Regions from separate parts of the Psychrobacillus sp. FSL K6-4615 genome, predicted to be linked through region 2. Evidence: riboswitches for the same ligand, from Rfam matches in the RefSeq annotation. Region 2 holds a riboswitch; each other region holds the start of a gene.
The links. Region 2 has a riboswitch for lysine ahead of MKX53_RS11390 (aspartate kinase). Riboswitches for the same ligand answer to the same signal wherever they lie in the genome.

Region 1 (4,439 bases), 650 kb from region 2:
CATCCTCTCTCTTCTTCACTTCACTCATTAAATAATCGACAAACAGATCATCCCTTACTAAAGCTGCCTCATAGTTTCTCTTTAAGAAACGTTCGCCATCTTCAAAGCTTGTAAAGGTTTGTTCTAATTCGATTTTATTTTTTTCGAGAATCCAATCTTGATCATTTTTAGAATATAAGATGAACGTGTCATTATTTCTATTTTTATAAAACGAACCGAAAGCCGATTGTTTCAAATTATACTGATTTCTTTTTGCATCTTCTGGTATTGAGGACAGATGGAAAGTGTCCAAAACAAATAACTTATATGCTTCCTCCGTTAAAGTACATCCTGATGCTTTTTGATGTCCTCCGCCGCCGAACTGTCCAGCAACTTCAGAAACATCGACATGATCATAAATTGTACGAAGAGAAATTCTTTTTCCTCCCATGATTACAATTGCGATGTAATCGAGATGTGGAAACTCTTTGCCAAGTTCATTACCTAACTCCGAATGATACGTTTCTGCATAGACCACCCCAGCAATATGGTCTCCCACTTTTGCCTGTACAATCTCTCTTTTCTTGCGACGAATATAGCGATCAATCTTCTCGGATTCCATTTTCAATATTTTCTTTTCAAATTCATCAAAATCAAAATGGTCACTCGTACGAAGTCGTTCCATTATTTTTTCTTCAAATTCTTCCATCGATATTAAATAGAACAATGAGTTTAGGGAATGTGCCTGATGATTCCCGTTCTTTTCCCATTCCCATGTATCATACTGTCTAACTAATTCTACAAATTCTGTTACTGCAGCAGTTGGTTCCAATAATTTGTTGGATACAAGGTACTCATATAATAAGGATGTGGCAGAAGTTAATTTGCCTTCCTGATCTTCCACTAAAATATATCCCCATTCATAATCATTAAAGTGCAACGCTGATTTATGATGATCGATTAGTTGTACCTTCCCATTTGCATTGTAAAAATCATTTAATTTTTTTTCATTATCCCCGTTCGGCGTCAAATCCGTTACGAATAAAAATGTATCAGGTTCATCATTTTCTAAAAAATATTCAATCTCCCGATTAAGAGATGAAATCGAATTATAGCGCACCTTTACATTCTCACCAAATGCTAGCTTTGCTAAAATACCACATCCGACACCATCTAAATCATTATGGGACAATAATTTATACATTCTCTTCACCTCTTATATAGTATGGTTTTTACATACGAAACTTATTAATAAACTAATTTAAAAGTTATTTGGGTCAACTTCAAATTACTTTTATCAATATAAAATTGGACTCCGTTGATTGTAGCGCAAGGTGGCGACTCCAGTGACGAGGAGTGAAGCCATATCCGCGGAAAGCGTCCACCTGGAGTGAAGATCAACTTTGACGGATTTTACTACTTAATATTTATTTTACAGGTAAACTGTTGCAATAGTATTAAAAGTCATGTATTATTTTAATAATTAAATATTCTCTTATTTCAATTATATTTGAAGTAAGGATAGAGGCGCAAAAACCATTAGTACACAATTAGAGGATAATGAGATCCTAGGACATTTGTGGAAAGGGGAATTTGCCGAAGTTGAAAGAATCTCATTTTTCTTGAAGCTGGTTCAGCTGTTGAACAAACACTGAATTGTCATATAGGAGACTATATGGAGGGCTATCTTACGCACAGAAATATTACTCTATTTCTACTGCAACAACGAGCCCTCGTTGTTGCTTTTTCGCGTTTACTTAACTTGACTACCAAACAAATATCAAGTTAAGCCTCCGGTGGATGTCACAGACTTTGGAGTTAATTGCGCTAGCGCAATTCAAAATCTGGACGCAATTACACCGAAGTGTAATTGATGAAGCCCTTCTCCCTGAATTTTTAATAATAAATTATAGGATGTGGAGAAGTTATGAATTTCGGACAAATATTAACGGCTATGGTTACTCCTTTTGATCATAATGAGGATATAGATTTTCCAGCTACAAGAAACTTAATAAATTACTTAATCTCCAATGGAACACAAGGTTTGGTTGTGTCTGGAACAACCGGAGAGTCTCCGACGTTAACTGATGAAGAAAAAGTACAGCTGTTTAAATTTACAGTTGAAGTTGTGAATGGTAGAGTGCCGGTTATTGCTGGAACCGGCTCATATAGCACAAAAGCTTCTATCAATTTAACAAAACAGGCTACTGATGCTGGTGTCGATGGTATTATGCTTGTTGTTCCTTATTATAACAAACCATCTCAAGAAGGCTTGTACCAACACTTCCAAACAATTGCTGCAACAACATCATTGCCGATTATGCTATACAATATTCCAGGTCGAAGCGTGGTCAACATGTCATTAGATACCGTCATCCGACTTTCTGAGATTCCGAATATCGTTGCTATCAAAGAAGCGGGCGGCAATTTGGACACTATGTCTGAGATTATTAGTAATACTCGTGAGGACTTTTCGCTGTATAGTGGTGATGACGGTTTAACAATTCCGGTACTATCAATTGGTGGAACGGGTGTTATTTCCGTAGCTTCGCATATTATAGGAAATGAAATGCAAGCAATGATCGCAAAGTTCAATAATGGCAATGTAAGAGAAGCTGCAATGGATCATCGCAGACTATTGCCTGTCATGAAAGCATTATTTGCAGCCCCAAATCCTACACCTGTTAAAACAGCATTGAATTTAAAAGGTGTTCCCGTGGGTGGAGTTCGCCTACCTATGGTTCCTTTAAATGCTGAGGAGCTTACTACTTTAAAGGAAGTATTAACTACACTACCAGAAGGCGTAAAGTCTTAAAAAGAGCGAATTCCAACTACTGGAATTCGCTCTTTTTTAATTTAACTTCTATATTTAACCGCTAAGCCTTTAAGGAATTTGCGCGCAAAATTGTCTCCGCATTCTTTATAATTACGATGACCTGGTTTTCGTAAAATAGCTCCAAGCTCACCTTTTGAAACTACAATACCACCATCATGCAACACATCTAGCATATCTTCTGTTGTTAATTGTAGAGCTACTTTAAGCTTTTTCAACAGCATATTATTCACGTGATCCTTCTGCTGTACAACTGGCTCCGTATCTGCTGGCTGTTCCGGTTTTGGATCCTGCTTGCCTCTTTTATGTGTGATTAGTCCATTCAAAAACGATTCTAACATTTTATTATTACACTTTATGTGGTTTTCATCCTCTACTACTTCTTCCTCTTCACTTTCCTCTTTTGCTTTGGTAAGAATTTTGAGAACTTCCTCTTTAGTTACTTCCATACCGCCAAGTTTAAATACCTCTACCATATCCTTATTCTTTATATCAAGGGCATATCTCAATCTGATTAATATATCATTATTTTCCATTTATAAACCTCCCAATGTCCGCATAAGTAGATATCATACGGAACTAATCATTACTAGAATAGCACAATGTGAGCTAGTATAAAAAAACTGGAAGAGAAATTTTTCATTTTCTCCACCAGTTTGATTTCATTTGCCTATGAATTGAAATCATATATTTGACCTTTTATCAAATAAGCTGTGCTTTCAGCGATATTCGTAATATGGTCTGCTGTTCTCTCTAAAAAGCGATTAACAAATAATAATTGTACAAGCTGACTTGTTTCTTCTGGATGTTCACTTAGATAAGCAGTAAGTTTTTTATATGTCTCTCTACTATATTGATCTACATTGTCCTCTAAATCTCCCACTTCTTTAGCAAGCAGGATATTTTCCTCTAAGAATGATTGTAATGCTTTTCGAAGCATTTCGATCGATATATCTTTCATCTTTTCTAGATGGGTAATATCTAGTAAAGATTCAGTATTGCCGATTTTAATCGTTGCTTTTGCAATATTTACAGCAAAATCTGCGACCCGTTCAATTTCAGATGAAATTTTAAGGACACCAATTATTTCACGTAAATCTCTGGAAACAGGTGATTCTTTCGCTATCATCCATATGGAGAACTGATTTACTTCTATTTCAAGATTATCAATCGCTGTATCTCCTTCAATTACTTTTAGAGCAATCTCCACATCCTGTGTTTTTAACGCCTTAAAAGATTTTTCTAGAGCGACAACTGAGAGTTCACCCATTTCGATAATCTTACTCTTTAGTTCTTCTAAATTATTTTCAAAGTTTACACGAATACCCATTGGTAACCTCCTATTATCCAAATCGACCTGTAACATAGTCTTCTGTTCTCTGATCCTGTGGGGTGGAGAAAATATTATCTGTATCATCGTATTCTACTACTTCTCCATTTAAGAAAAATGCGGTTTTATCGGAGATTCTAGCAGCCTGTTGCATGTTATGTGTCACAATAACAATTGTATAATCTTCTTTCATATTGGTGATTAGTTCTTCTATTTTTAGAGTAGAAATCGGATCTAATGCGGAAGTAGGCTCGTCCATTAAAATAATATCAGGTTTCATCGCTATTGCACGAGCAA
Region 2 (4,439 bases):
TTCGGTATTATGTCAATTCCAACATTAGTATTATTTAAAGATGGAAAACCTGTTGATAAAGCAGTAGGTTTCCAACCAAAAGAAGCATTAGTACAACTTGTAGAAAAAAACGCATAATCTAAAACCGGGTGCTACATAGTACCCGGTTTTTTTAAACAGGTGATAATATGAATAATTTGATCGAACAAAAATGTTCCATCCTACCGGATGAACCAGGATGTTACTTGATGAAAGACCGACAAGGAACTATTATATACGTCGGCAAAGCTAAAATATTAAAAAATCGTGTACGCTCATATTTTAAAGGAGCACACGATGGTAAAACACTCCGATTAGTGCAAGAAATTGTTGACTTCGAATATATCGTCACATCATCTGAGTTGGAAGCTTTAATACTGGAGCTCCACCTTATTAAAAAGCATGATCCAAAATACAATATTATGTTAAAAGATGATAAAACGTATCCATACATTAAAATTACTGCTGAAAAAGATCCTCGTCTGATTATTACAAGACAGGTGAAAAAAGATAAGGGTAAATACTTTGGTCCATATCCCAACTCTCATGCGGCACATGAAACAAAAAAACTTCTAGATCGTCTATATCCACTTCGAAAATGTCAAAAAATGCCGAATAGAGTTTGTCTATACTACCATATGGGACAATGTTTAGCCCCCTGTGTGAAAAAAGTAGAAGAGAATACTTATGAGACAATTATTCAAGAAATAGCCAGCTTCTTAAATGGTGGGCATACGCAAGTGAAAAAAGAATTGGTTCAAAAGATGAATTCAGCTGCTGAGACTCTTGAATTCGAACGAGCAAAAGAGTATCGTGATCAGATTTCACATATCGAACAAGTGATGGAAAAACAAAAAATGACGATGAATGATTTCACGAGCAGAGACATATTTGGTTTCCATGTTGATAAAGGTTGGATGTGTGTTCAAGTATTTTTTATCCGACAAGGAAAGCTTATCGAAAGAGATGTGTCATTGTTTCCGATCTTCCGGGATCCAGAAGAGGAATTCATCACATTTTTAGGACAGTTCTATGCGAAGCCAGAGCATATTAAACCAAAAGAAATTTATGTTCCATTAACTACGGATCTTGACTTAGCTTCAAATCTTCTAGAAATGAAAGTTTTCGTTCCACAACGAGGCACAAAGAAAAATCTAGTCGAGTTAGCTGAAAAAAATGCAAAAATAGCTCTTACGGAGAAATTTCATTTAATCGAAAGACAAGAAGAGCGAACGATTGGGGCAGTTGAACAGCTTGGTGATTCAATGGGGATTGCACCTCCAATGCGTATAGAAGCTTTCGATAACTCGCATATTCATGGTACAGATGCTGTATCTGCAATGGTTGTATTTATTGATGGTAGATCAAGCAAAAAAGATTATCGTAAATACAAGACAAAAACGGCCGCCAAACATGATGATTATGGCGCTATGCGCGAAGTTGTACGGCGAAGATATACAAGAGTCTTGAAGGAGAATTTACCACTACCCGATTTAGTAATCATTGATGGTGGAAAAGGGCAAATTGAGGCAGCGCGTGAAATTATTGAGGATGAATTAGGACTTGATATACCGATTGCTGGGCTTGCAAAGGACGGCAAGCATCAGACTTCTCAACTTATTTATGGTGACCCTTTGGAGATAATTCCAATGAAGCGGACTAGCGAAGGTTTTTATTTGCTCCAACGAATCCAGGATGAAGTCCATCGTTTCGCTATAACATTCCATAGACAACAGCGTGGAAAACATACAATTGCATCTTCTCTAGATGGTATTGAAGGGATTGGTCCTCAACGGAAAAAGTTATTACTAAAACAATTTGGTTCTTTAAAGAAAATACAAGCTGCTAGCAAAGAAGAGTTAATGGCTGCAGGATTACCGAGTAAGCAAGCAGATTTAGTGATTGACCATTATCAGAAAAATGTATTGTCTTCTGAATAATCATATGTTATGGTTGTAACAATTTAATATTCACTATTATAGGTGAAGATAGAGGTGCGATTAGACATCAGTACTCAGCAGGAGGAAGGAAAGTTCCTAGAATAGCTGAAGAAAGGGTTTTTCGCCGAAACATAGAATAGCTTTTCCTATTCTGTTGTTGGTTCTGCATTTAATAGATGTAGGATTGTCAGAATTTGATATTCTGGAGGGCTATCTCACATGGACAGATTTTTTGGCCCGTGTATGAGACAATGCTTTTCACAATATGTGAAAAGCATTTTTTAATCCTTTCAGTTAATAAGGGAGCGGATGATCATGACTAAAATTGTAATGAAATTTGGCGGTACTTCGGTTGAATCAACTGAAAAGATTACAAATGTTGCTAAACGGGTAAAAGGTGAAAAAGAAAATGGTCATGATATTGTGGTTGTTGTATCCGCAATGGGTAAAGCGACAGATGAATTATCAAAATTGGCTTTCGAATTAGCAGATTCGCCGTCCAAACGTGAAATGGACATGCTCTTATCTTCTGGGGAGCAAGTTACAATGGCATTGCTTTCTCTCAAGTTAAACGCAATTGGTATAGAAGCCATTTCTCTCACAGGTGCCCAGGCAGGTCTGATAACAGATAGTGTACATAGAAATGCAAAAGTAATGAGAATGGATCCTTCAAAAATTGATGGATTACTTGCAGCGAATAAAGTAGTTATTGTAGCTGGTTTCCAAGGAATATCTGAAGCAGGAGAGATTACTACACTTGGCAGAGGAGGATCTGATACAACTGCTGTAGCTATTGCTGCTTCTATTGAAGCGGAAATTTGCGATATTTATACAGATGTAGACGGTATTTACACGTCTGATCCTCGCTATATTGAAAGTGCGCGTAAACTGGAACAGCTTGAATATGACGAAATGTTAGAACTCGCTAATTTAGGTGCGGGAGTATTACATCCACGTGCAGTTGAATTTGCTAAAAATTATAAGGTTCCATTAAGAGTGCGCCCGAGCTTTAAAGATGGAGAAGGAACGATTTTGAAGGAGGAAGTAGATGTGGAAAATAATTTAGTGGTTCGTGGAGTGGCATTTGAATCAGATATCGTCCGATTGACTATAGAATACGAAGTACCTTTTAATGGTTCCCTCGCTTCTATTTTTACGACTTTAGCAGCAAATCATATAAACGTAGATATTATTGTACAGTCAATCGTAGAAGGAGTGAAACCTGCAGTATCCTTTTCTATTAAAAAGGAATCCTTGTCTGAAGCGATAACAGTTTTAGAGACACACAAACAAGCACTAGGCTTTACTTTCGCAGATTTTGAAGTTGGACTTTCAAAGGTTTCAATTGTCGGTTCGGGAATGGTATCGAATCCGGGTGTAGCAGCTCAAATGTTTGATCGATTAAGAAAAGAAAATATTCCTGTGAAAATGGTAAGTACTTCAGAGATAAAAGTGTCAGTCGTTGTACCCCAACAAAATATGATCGAAGCAGCAAATGCCTTACATGATGAATTTGAACTTGCACTAACTCATCAATCCGTATAATATTTTTATGTTAAAATTCATTTTCTATTAACTATTTGAATCTGTTAAAAAGGTTTTCACAATAGTTTCACTATTAAAGAGGGGTAACAGGAAAAGTCGTATGTGACTATCCCGTTACCCTTTTGTTTTAGAATCCCATTTTATTTGCAAAGAGACAAGGCCATTCTTTTTTACTTCTTCGTCATAACATTCGGTTAAAAAACCAGTAATCTTTTGTTGTTGTTCAGCTAAAAAGCCTGCTTCTAATCGATGACTTCTACTTTGACCACTCTGAGGTAGATTATATGTACTTAGCGTATAGAAAGCGGAGTCTTTTGTAGTTTTTTCTAAATGTAAAGTGCCCCAGCCAGCTTCGTTGAAAAAAGTGATAGCTTCGTCCAATGAATATAGGGGGAATTTGCGGGCTAGATCTTTCCCTGCCCAATATAATATATCTTTTTCATGTTTTCCGAGAATAGAAGTAAGCACATGGTCTCTTAGTAACTCATATCCAAAGGAAGTTACATGTGAATGTTCCTTTTCATTCAAGTAGCAACCCTTCTTTCCAAAAATCAATATTGCCTATTTATTTTATCATAAAAAAATAACAAATGGGGACTTGATTAGATTGTGATTAATTTAACAATTTATTATCCGAAAAAGGTAAAGGAATCCATTTTAAAATACGGAAAGATACCTTGACGCTCCAAAATGATGAGAGTACAATGGATATGTCATAAATACGTAACTTGATGATGTGAAATTTTTGAGAACTTTTGCTTTTTTGAGATAGTTTTCATTCTTTTCAGTCAGAAATTTGAGGGGGTAATTGTTTTGTCGAACGATCGCGAATTTTATTGGCGTCGACTGCATTCCTTACTTGGTATTATACCGGTAGGTCTGTTTTTAGCGCAGCATTTAGTAGTAAATCACTTTGCTACAAGAGGAGCAGAAGCA
Region 3 (4,439 bases), 1.4 Mb from region 2:
TATTACATCGCTTTGAAAATAAAATAGACTCTCTCGAAAATACCATTCACAATATAGCAAATGTTGTTAACAATAGTATAGAAAAAAGAAAGTGAACATGTAACAAGAAGGATTGAGTTCCTGTTGATAATATAGATTAAAATTATTCTTTTAAAGGTAAGCTAAGCTTATTTTCACTAACTATAATTTTCTTCTAAGAAAATGCTAGAAGTGAAAAGTAATCCATCCTGAGTAATAACTCAAAAATGGATTACTTTTTTAATGTGAATAAGGGGAACTACTGTTATGCAATATAATCCTCTTTGGAGATATCGTCGGCAGCACCTTTATTGTAATATTTTCCTTTTGTTAATACTGCTATAAAAACAGTAAGAATTGCTGCTAAAATAGCTGCAAAGAAAGCAGCGGTACTTTGTAAAAATGAACCCATATAACCTAATGCTGCAAATGTACCTATGCCACTGGCAACGATTAAAGATACAACTCCAACAGGATTCCATTTGTAGAGAAATTCCTGGCGAGCCTCATAATAACCATTCCCAATTTTCAAAGCTTTTTTAACGACCAGTGCATCGGTCACCAATATAGCTGCCCATGATAGCAAAAATACTCCTTGAAATGTCATAGCTGTATCTAAATGATCTACAATACCACCGAGCATTAGAATTATTGCAGTAATTGCACTTACAACCACCCAAAATCTGCGTCCAGGTGTAAATTTAAAAATGTTTTCAAAAAAGTTTGATAGCGATAGGGAACTACTATATATGTTAGTAATATTTATACGTAGTTGAGTTAGCATCGTGAATAATGCTCCACCAATACCTAGAAGCATTACAATATAAACTCCTGGATTTGGTTCACCTAAGCGAACACCAAACCAAATACCAAGACCCCCCATAATACCGAAGCAGAAAATCTGTGGAATAAAGCCGATTGCCACCGAACCAATTTTAATATCTTTTGGTTTTAGAAAACGAGCATAATCAGATGCTAGTAGGGCTGTTAGACCCATTATTCCATGTTGAACACCTATGCAAAGGAGTAGGGCTTGTCCTCCAACTTGAACGCCTTCAGGTAAATAAGTCCAAAAAGGTCCTTCAAATACGGAAGGTTTATAAAATGATATAACAACTGCTGTTATTAAGAAAACTACAAATATAGGTAGAGACCACTTTTGTAACTTATCTAGTTGTTTAATTCCAAACCAGTTTAAAGGTATAACGATAAAACCGAAGAAAATGATTAATGCCCATTCTTGTAGGTTAGGGAAGAAGGTGTGAACCGCGGATACTAAAATGAGTCCTTCAAATGCACAATACATAATAAAGTTTGTCGCGTAGAGGAACGATGTTAGGGAAGCACCTATATAGCCAAAACCACCGCCTCTAGATAATAAATTGACATTCATACCAGATTTCGCGGATAAGTAAGCAATGAAGGTTCCTAATATACCGGCAACTACTATTGCGTAAATCGAGGAGATAATAGCATTTAGTGCCCCAAATTGCAGAGCCATTACACTACCCATTTGAAAGTAAAAAATGGCAGTGGCTATGCCGAATGTAATATTGGTTATACTTAACCAACCCATATTTCTTTGGCTACGGGGTACCTTTTCTAATGAATAATCTGAGTCCATTTGTTCTGTTACTTTGTGATCTGTAGTTTGGACAGATCTCATAATATCATTCTCCTTTAAAAAATAATTACCAATGTAAGTAGACACATTAATAACTAAATTCTCATTGTTTTTATATTTCCACCATTAATTATAACATATACCTAGCTAAGTATTAATACTGAGGCAGTTGACAGAAATATATGTGTATTGTAAACTATGAAACATAATTGAATATAACCTCACTTAGTGTAGTGAGGTAGAGGCGCGATATTTAACAGTCCTTAGTGGAGTTTGAGAAGCTATGATGCTAGGGAGAAGGAAATGTCGCCGAAGTTTGTAATATTACTCGTTATTACTTGCTGGGTCTGTAGTTAATAATTGCAGGACTGTCCACTATAAACATCCCGGTTTATAATGGTGTGCTATCTCATTTGGGAAAAGTAGAGGACCTGGGCAACTATACATATTGCGACCTGAGTTCATCTCAGGTCTTTTTTTGTACAAGTTGTCTTTTTTTATAGGCAAGAACATATATTGATAAAAAGGGAGAAATTAGAATGAAAAAAAGATTAGCATTTTTAACGATATTTGCATCTATTACATTGTTATTAGCGGCATGTGGAACGGCTGATAAAGAGACTTCGGGATCTTCAACAGCTAAAGATTCGCCTGATACATTTACAGTAGGCTTAGAAGCAGGTTATGCACCTTTTAACTGGACTCAACTAGACGATTCCAATGGTGGAGTGAAGATTGATGGAAACGCAGAGTATGCTGGTGGATATGATGTGGAAATTGCTAAACGTATTGCGGATGGATTAGGAAAGGAACTAGTTATCGTTAAAACAGAGTGGGATGGGCTAGTGCCATCATTGCAATCAGACAAAATTGATGCAATTATAGCGGGAATGTCACCTACAGAAGAGCGTAAAGAAACAATCGACTTTTCGGAAAACTACTATACTTCCAACTTTGTTATGGTAGTGAAAAAAGGTGGGAATTTTGAAGGGGCTACTTCTATTCAAGACTTTAGTGGTGCTAAAATTACAGGTCAGTTAAATACTTCTCACTATGGTGTAATTGATCAAATCAAAGATGTGCAAAAACAACCAGCATCTGATAATTTCTCTGCAATGCGTGTAGCATTAGAATCTGGAGTTATTGATGGTTATGTGTCTGAACGTCCAGAAGGAATTAGTGCTTCTTCCGCTAATGCCAACTTTGCAATGGTTGAATTTACGGATGGATTTAAAGCGGCAGAAGAGGATACAGCAGTAGCAGTAGGCTTGAAAAAAGATAGTAAATTAACAGAAGATATCAATAAAATTTTAGCGGAAATTTCTGAAGAAGAAAGACAAGAAATTATGGATGCTGCTATTAATAACCAACCAGCGGCAGAATAAGGGTGAAGTGATACCGGCTGCATCTTTTTGCAGTCGGTTTTTATATGGAATATATACTTTCTAATTATTAACTACCTAGCTCCAGACGCCAGCAGCGTCTGCGGCTTTTCTAAGAAAGGAGGGGAAATGTATGAGCATTGAATATATTATTTCGATGATTACTAATAACTGGCCGATGTTCCTTCGTGGAGCAGGAATGACATTATTAATATCAATTATTGGTACAATTTTTGGAGCAGTTATTGGCTTGCTAGCAGGGGTTATTCGTACAATTCCTAAACCTGAAAGAAAAATGAAACGTATTTTGTTAAAAGTAGTAAATCTAATACTTTCTGCATATATTGAGTTTTTTAGAGGAACTCCGATGATCGTACAGGCCATGGTAATATTCTATGGATCTGCGCTTGCTTTTGGGATAGATATGGACCGTACAACAGCAGCAATATTCATCGTTTCGATCAACACGGGTGCATATATGGCAGAAATTGTACGGGGCGGTGTTATTTCCATTGATAAGGGGCAATTCGAAGCTGCACAAGCAATTGGTATGAATCATGTTCAAACAATGTGGAGTGTTGTTCTACCTCAAGTCATCCGAAATATTTTACCAGCAACAGGCAATCAATTTATCATTAATATTAAAGATACGTCTGTCTTGAATGTAATAGGTGTTACGGAACTATATTTTCAAGCGAAAACAGTTGCAGGTATAAGCTTTAAATACTTTGAACCATTCTTTATAGCATGTATTTTGTATTTCGTCATGACGTTTACAGTAACATTAATATTACGATATATAGAGAGAAGATTAGACGGCCCGGAAAACTACAGTATGATTGGTCAGCCGCCACCGCAACTTATGTTACCTAAAAATAATGCAAATATCGATTAAACGAAGGAGGAGAAATCTATGGGAAATGTCATCGAAGTTCAACATTTAAGTAAATCCTTCGGAAATCATGAGGTCTTAAGAGACATAGATTTTTCAGTGAACAAAGGAGAGGTTATTTGCATCATCGGTTCCTCTGGATCAGGAAAATCTACTTTACTTCGTTGTATAAATTTGTTGGAAAAGCCTAGTGGCGGTCAAATTATTTATCGTGGAGAGAATATTTTAGATGAAAAACATGATATCCATGCCTACCGAAAAAAGTTAGGAATGGTTTTTCAACAGTTCAACTTATTTAATAACCATAATGCGTTAAACAATTGTATGGTAGGTCAAGTAAAGGTATTAAAACGTTCTAAAGAGGATGCCGAAAAGATTGCGTTAAAATACTTAAAAGTAGTGGGAATGGATCATTATGTAAATGCCAAGCCTAAGCAACTATCAGGTGGTCAAAAGCAACGTGTCGCTATAGCAAGAGCACTTTCCATGGAACCGGATGTCATGTTATTTGATGAACCTACCT
Region 4 (4,439 bases), 250 kb from region 2:
CTCAGATACACTAGTTTTGGCTTTGCGAATTGTACTTTTATTACTAGGTGTACGATCGATTATAGAAGGACTATTTTAACGTAAAATATGTAATGGATAGGGTGGGCAAAGAATGAGAGAGACGATTTATATATTCCACACAAATGATTTGCATAGTCATCTAGAAAACTGGCCCGCTATTCAGCAATTTCTCTCAGATACTCGGAAGAACCTTGGTGACAAGGCTTCCTATTTAACATTAGATATTGGAGATCATCTAGATCGTTCGAATATATATACAGAGGGTACACTTGGAAAGGGAAATGTGCATCTTCTAAATGATGCCAAGTATGATTATGTAACGATAGGAAATAACGAAGGCATTACCCTAAGTCATGAAGAATTAGAAACGTTGTACATAGAAGCTAATTTTGAAGTGATTGTCTCCAATTTCACGGAGTTAGGAGGAAATATTCCTTCTTGGGTATTACCCCACAAAATACATGTAACACCAACTGGTATACGGATTGGCATTGTTGCGGCAACTGCTGACTATGGTATTTACTATGAAAAATTGGGATGGCAAATTCAAGAGCCGATTACCCGACTGAAAGAGGTATGTAATACACTTCGTCCGCAAGTGGATGTTCTTATTTGTATGTCACATTTAGGGAAATCACTTGATGAAATAATTTCTTTGGAAATACCACAAATTGATGTGATATTGGGTTCACATACACATCACACGTTTGAAAAAGGTAAAGTAATTGGGAACACGTTGCAAGCTGCTACCGGTAAATTCGGGATGAATGTCGGACTTGTAACGTTGGAGTTTGATCATGCAGCAAAAGTAATCCAATCGAAGAAGGCAGTTTTATTTCCTACGGAAGCACTACCAGTTCCACTATATGCAAACGATTTACAGACTGCTTGGGAAAATGAAGGAATAGCGGAGATGTCTAATATTGCTTTTTATAATTCTTTTTTATTGAAGAAGGATTGGTTTAAGGAATCGGATCTATCCCGCTTTTTCGGAAAAGCACTTCTAGCTTTTACAAAAGCGGATTGTGCCATGTTTCCAGCGGGGATATTCTTAAAGGATCTTCAACAGGGGCCGATTACTGCAAGAGATCTACATCAATGTTTGCCTCATCCGATAAATCCTTGTGTTATTACATTAACCGGTGCAGAACTACTAGAAGTTATCCGAACAGGGAAAAATGAAAAATGGCCAACGCTTGAAGTAAAAGGGTTAGGGTTCAGAGGTAAATACCTTGGGGTCATATTATATGAACAGCTAATAGAGTTAGAAAGTGGTATAGTTCTAGTAAATGAATCTCCTATTGAACTAGAAAAAGTATATACATTGGCAACTTTAGATATGTTTACATTTGGTTACTTTTATCCGTCTTTAAAATTTGCTCCCAAACAGTATTTTATGCCAGAAATGATTCGAGATATTGTGAAATGGTATGGACAGCTTGAAAAAAGTGAATATGAGTCATGAAAATCCTCTTTCTTACATAAGTAGTAATTAGGGGGATTGTTTTTGTTCTATAGAAAGAAGAAAAAACGATTGACTTTCTTTACTAATCAGCGAAAATTAGCCATTTTTTTAGTTTGTTTTATGTTGTCAGTTGGAGGCCTCATCTATTATATTAATAAACAATTGACAGCTACCTATTTGGAATATGCAGAAGTACAAACAACAAAAATAGCATCCATGGTAATAAATAAAGCAATTAACTCAAGAATTTCAAATACGCTCGATGTAAATGACATAATCGAAGAGGTGCCATCAGACAGTACTACAATGGTAACTACTCGATTTAATACAGAAATTATAAATCGTATACTATCTGATACAAATCAGTTAGTTCAGTCTCATTTGGAGCAGGCTGAGCAGGGAAACTTTTCTAGCCTACCGTATTTAGATGACATCGAGTACGATAAACAAACGATGGAGGATCAGGGGGGAGTTGTATTCTTCGTTCCGATAGGGCAAGCGACGAATATCCCCATCATAGGTAACTTAGGCCCTAAAATTCCTATACGCTTTCACGTTATCGGAAATGTTCAATCGAATGTAGTTCCTTCTATTACTAAGTTTGGAATAAACAATGCTTATGTGGAGGTTAATATCCACATTACGGTAAATGTACAAATAATAGTTCCTCTGGCAAGTAAGATGAGTACGGTGGAACAGAGTATACCTGTGGCAATGGGAATCGTGCAAGGCCAGGTTCCTTACATTTACACAGGAGGAGACGGGGACGCTGCACCATCAATAGAAGTACCATTGCCATTACCTGAAAAATAAAAATCCTTAAGAATATTGTTTTTACTGCTATACTAGTGGAAATGAATAAGAATAGGTAGAGGCCGCATAACAAAAGAGTAGTTTACAGGAGAATGACAACTGTGATTGTAAACGAAAGGAAGTTATGCCGAAATTAGATGTTGACCGTCAAGTCAAATCTAGTTGGGGTTATTTTGAACAAAAATAACACTGTCATTTATACATATGTATAAATGGAGAGCTACAAAGTATAAAATTTTTGCTTGAAATTTTATCTAAAAGCCAACCTATATTTATATTAGGTTGGCTTTTTTATATTCTAAGGCATAATACACTTGTTCATTTTCGTTAGTGTATCGTCAGCTCATATCTCATCGAGTCTTGGGGTATATAAGGTGTAGATCATGCAGTCGTTGCGATAGGATGTCGCGAATTCAGACTGCCTACATTGAAGTAGGCACATACGCATTTCATATTGTCTAGCTTCAGCGCCTAGCCCCTCGAGTCGTTTCAGTCTGACGGTTAAGGCAAAGTACGCCTTGACCGTCAGGCTTCCAACGCGAGTCGGGGCTGGAGTAGGCGCATACGCATTTCATACTGTCTAGCTTCAGCGCCTAGCCCCTCGAGTCGTTTCAGTCTTACGGTTAAGGCAAAGTACGCCTTTACCGTCAGGCTTCCAACGCTAGTCGGGGCTGGAGTAGGCGCATACGCATTTCATTATTAGGAGGAAATTATGATGGAAAATACGATTTTTTCAATTTTACCGCCATTACTAGCGATTGTAATGGTACTTGTTACGAAAAGAGTTTTACTATCACTAGGAGTCGGGATTGTTTCAGCGGCTTTGTTAGTAGAAAGCTTTTCGCCGATTGATTCATTAATCATTCTTTGGGATTCCTTTATCACGTCATTTTGGGATAATGGATTGAATATGTATAATATTTATATATTATTGTTTATATTGTTGCTTGGGGTGGTTACTGCGATTGTTAGTCTGTCAGGAGGAAGTACTGCATTTGCTGCATGGGCAGTTAAACGTATTAAAACAAATCGCGGTTCTAAACTCCTTACAGCTTTTTTAGGTATTATTATCTTCGTAGACGATTATTTTAATGCACTTGCTGTAGGACAGATTGCTCGTCCAATTACTGACACTCATCGTGTTTCTCGTGCAAAGCTAGCTTATTTTATCGATTCTACTTCTGCACCTGTTTGTGTAGTTTCTCCCGTTTCTAGCTGGGGTGCGTTTCTAATAAGTCAGCTAGGTGTTATCTTTGCTACCCATGCCGTAACAGACTATACTCCACTGCAAGCGTTTATGTTAATGGCACCGATGAATTTCTATGTCATTGCTGCGCTTGCAATGGTATTTTTTACGGCATGGACAGACAATGATTTAGGTGAGATGAAAAAACATGAAACACTTGCAAGAGAAACTGGTGTCCTTTTTGATCCAAATAAATCAAATCCAGGTGATTTACAAGGTAATTTCCCGGAAAATAATTTTGGTAAAGTAAAGGATCTAATCCTTCCGATTGTATCATTAATAGTAGTAACTCTTTTTGCAATGTTTTGGACAGGCTATCAGGCTTCAGGAAAAGTAATGGACATATTTGTTATTTTTGAAAATACAGATGTTCCGCTCTCTCTATTTATAGGTGGGATGATATCGAGTATTTTAGCTGTACTATTGTATACGCGTCAATTCAAGAAAAACAAAGATGCTAATTTGGGCTTACTGGGGAAAGGAATTATTTCTGGTATAAATTCAATGTTACCTGCTATTTGCATTTTAATATTTGCTTGGTCCCTGTCATTTTTAATAACAGCTTTAGGAACTGGTGAGTATTTAGCTCATCTCGTTACAGATAATAATATTCCAGCAGGGGTTATTCCAGTCTTACTGTTTGTTTTAACAGCTTTTATGGCTTTCGCAACTGGATCTTCATGGGGATCATTTGGGATACTATTACCAATTGGTGCAAGTATCATCATGGTAGTAGAGCCAGAGTTATTACTCCCTGTTTTAGCGGCCGTTTTAGCGGGAGCTGTTTTTGGAGACCATTGTTCACCTATTTCAGACACTACAATTATGTCAGCGACTGGTGCAGGAGTTAATGTAATCGATCACGTAATGACTCAGTTACCATATGCCATTATT

Region 1: another riboswitch for lysine. It lies ahead of dapA (4-hydroxy-tetrahydrodipicolinate synthase); the one in region 2 lies ahead of MKX53_RS11390 (aspartate kinase).
Region 3: another riboswitch for lysine. It lies ahead of MKX53_RS18435 (transporter substrate-binding domain-containing protein); the one in region 2 lies ahead of MKX53_RS11390 (aspartate kinase).
Region 4: another riboswitch for lysine. It lies ahead of MKX53_RS12700 (Na+/H+ antiporter NhaC family protein); the one in region 2 lies ahead of MKX53_RS11390 (aspartate kinase).

Annotation. Positions count from the first base shown of each region.
Region 1 is NZ_JBBOYQ010000001.1:2,938,242-2,942,680, forward strand. It holds gene MKX53_RS14770 (DHH family phosphoesterase) at 1-1,183, opposite strand, end outside; lysine riboswitch at 1,494-1,673, shown strand; gene dapA (4-hydroxy-tetrahydrodipicolinate synthase) at 1,907-2,794, shown strand; gene MKX53_RS14780 (YehS family protein) at 2,836-3,348, opposite strand; gene phoU (phosphate signaling complex protein PhoU) at 3,483-4,142, opposite strand; gene pstB (phosphate ABC transporter ATP-binding protein PstB) at 4,156-4,439, opposite strand, start outside.
Region 2 is NZ_JBBOYQ010000001.1:2,284,995-2,289,433, reverse strand. It holds gene trxA (thioredoxin) at 1-117, shown strand, start outside; gene uvrC (excinuclease ABC subunit UvrC) at 168-1,958, shown strand; lysine riboswitch at 2,000-2,179, shown strand; gene MKX53_RS11390 (aspartate kinase) at 2,274-3,503, shown strand; gene MKX53_RS11385 (YslB family protein) at 3,618-4,031, opposite strand; gene MKX53_RS11380 (succinate dehydrogenase cytochrome b558 subunit) at 4,317-4,439, shown strand, end outside.
Region 3 is NZ_JBBOYQ010000001.1:3,636,317-3,640,755, reverse strand. It holds gene MKX53_RS18445 (YvrJ family protein) at 1-95, shown strand, start outside; gene MKX53_RS18440 (purine-cytosine permease family protein) at 284-1,684, opposite strand; lysine riboswitch at 1,874-2,057, shown strand; gene MKX53_RS18435 (transporter substrate-binding domain-containing protein) at 2,182-3,027, shown strand; gene MKX53_RS18430 (amino acid ABC transporter permease) at 3,158-3,919, shown strand; gene MKX53_RS18425 (amino acid ABC transporter ATP-binding protein) at 3,938-4,439, shown strand, end outside.
Region 4 is NZ_JBBOYQ010000001.1:2,533,681-2,538,119, reverse strand. It holds gene MKX53_RS12715 (sulfite exporter TauE/SafE family protein) at 1-79, shown strand, start outside; gene MKX53_RS12710 (bifunctional metallophosphatase/5'-nucleotidase) at 113-1,486, shown strand; gene yunB (sporulation protein YunB) at 1,529-2,299, shown strand; lysine riboswitch at 2,348-2,530, shown strand; gene MKX53_RS12700 (Na+/H+ antiporter NhaC family protein) at 3,015-4,439, shown strand, end outside.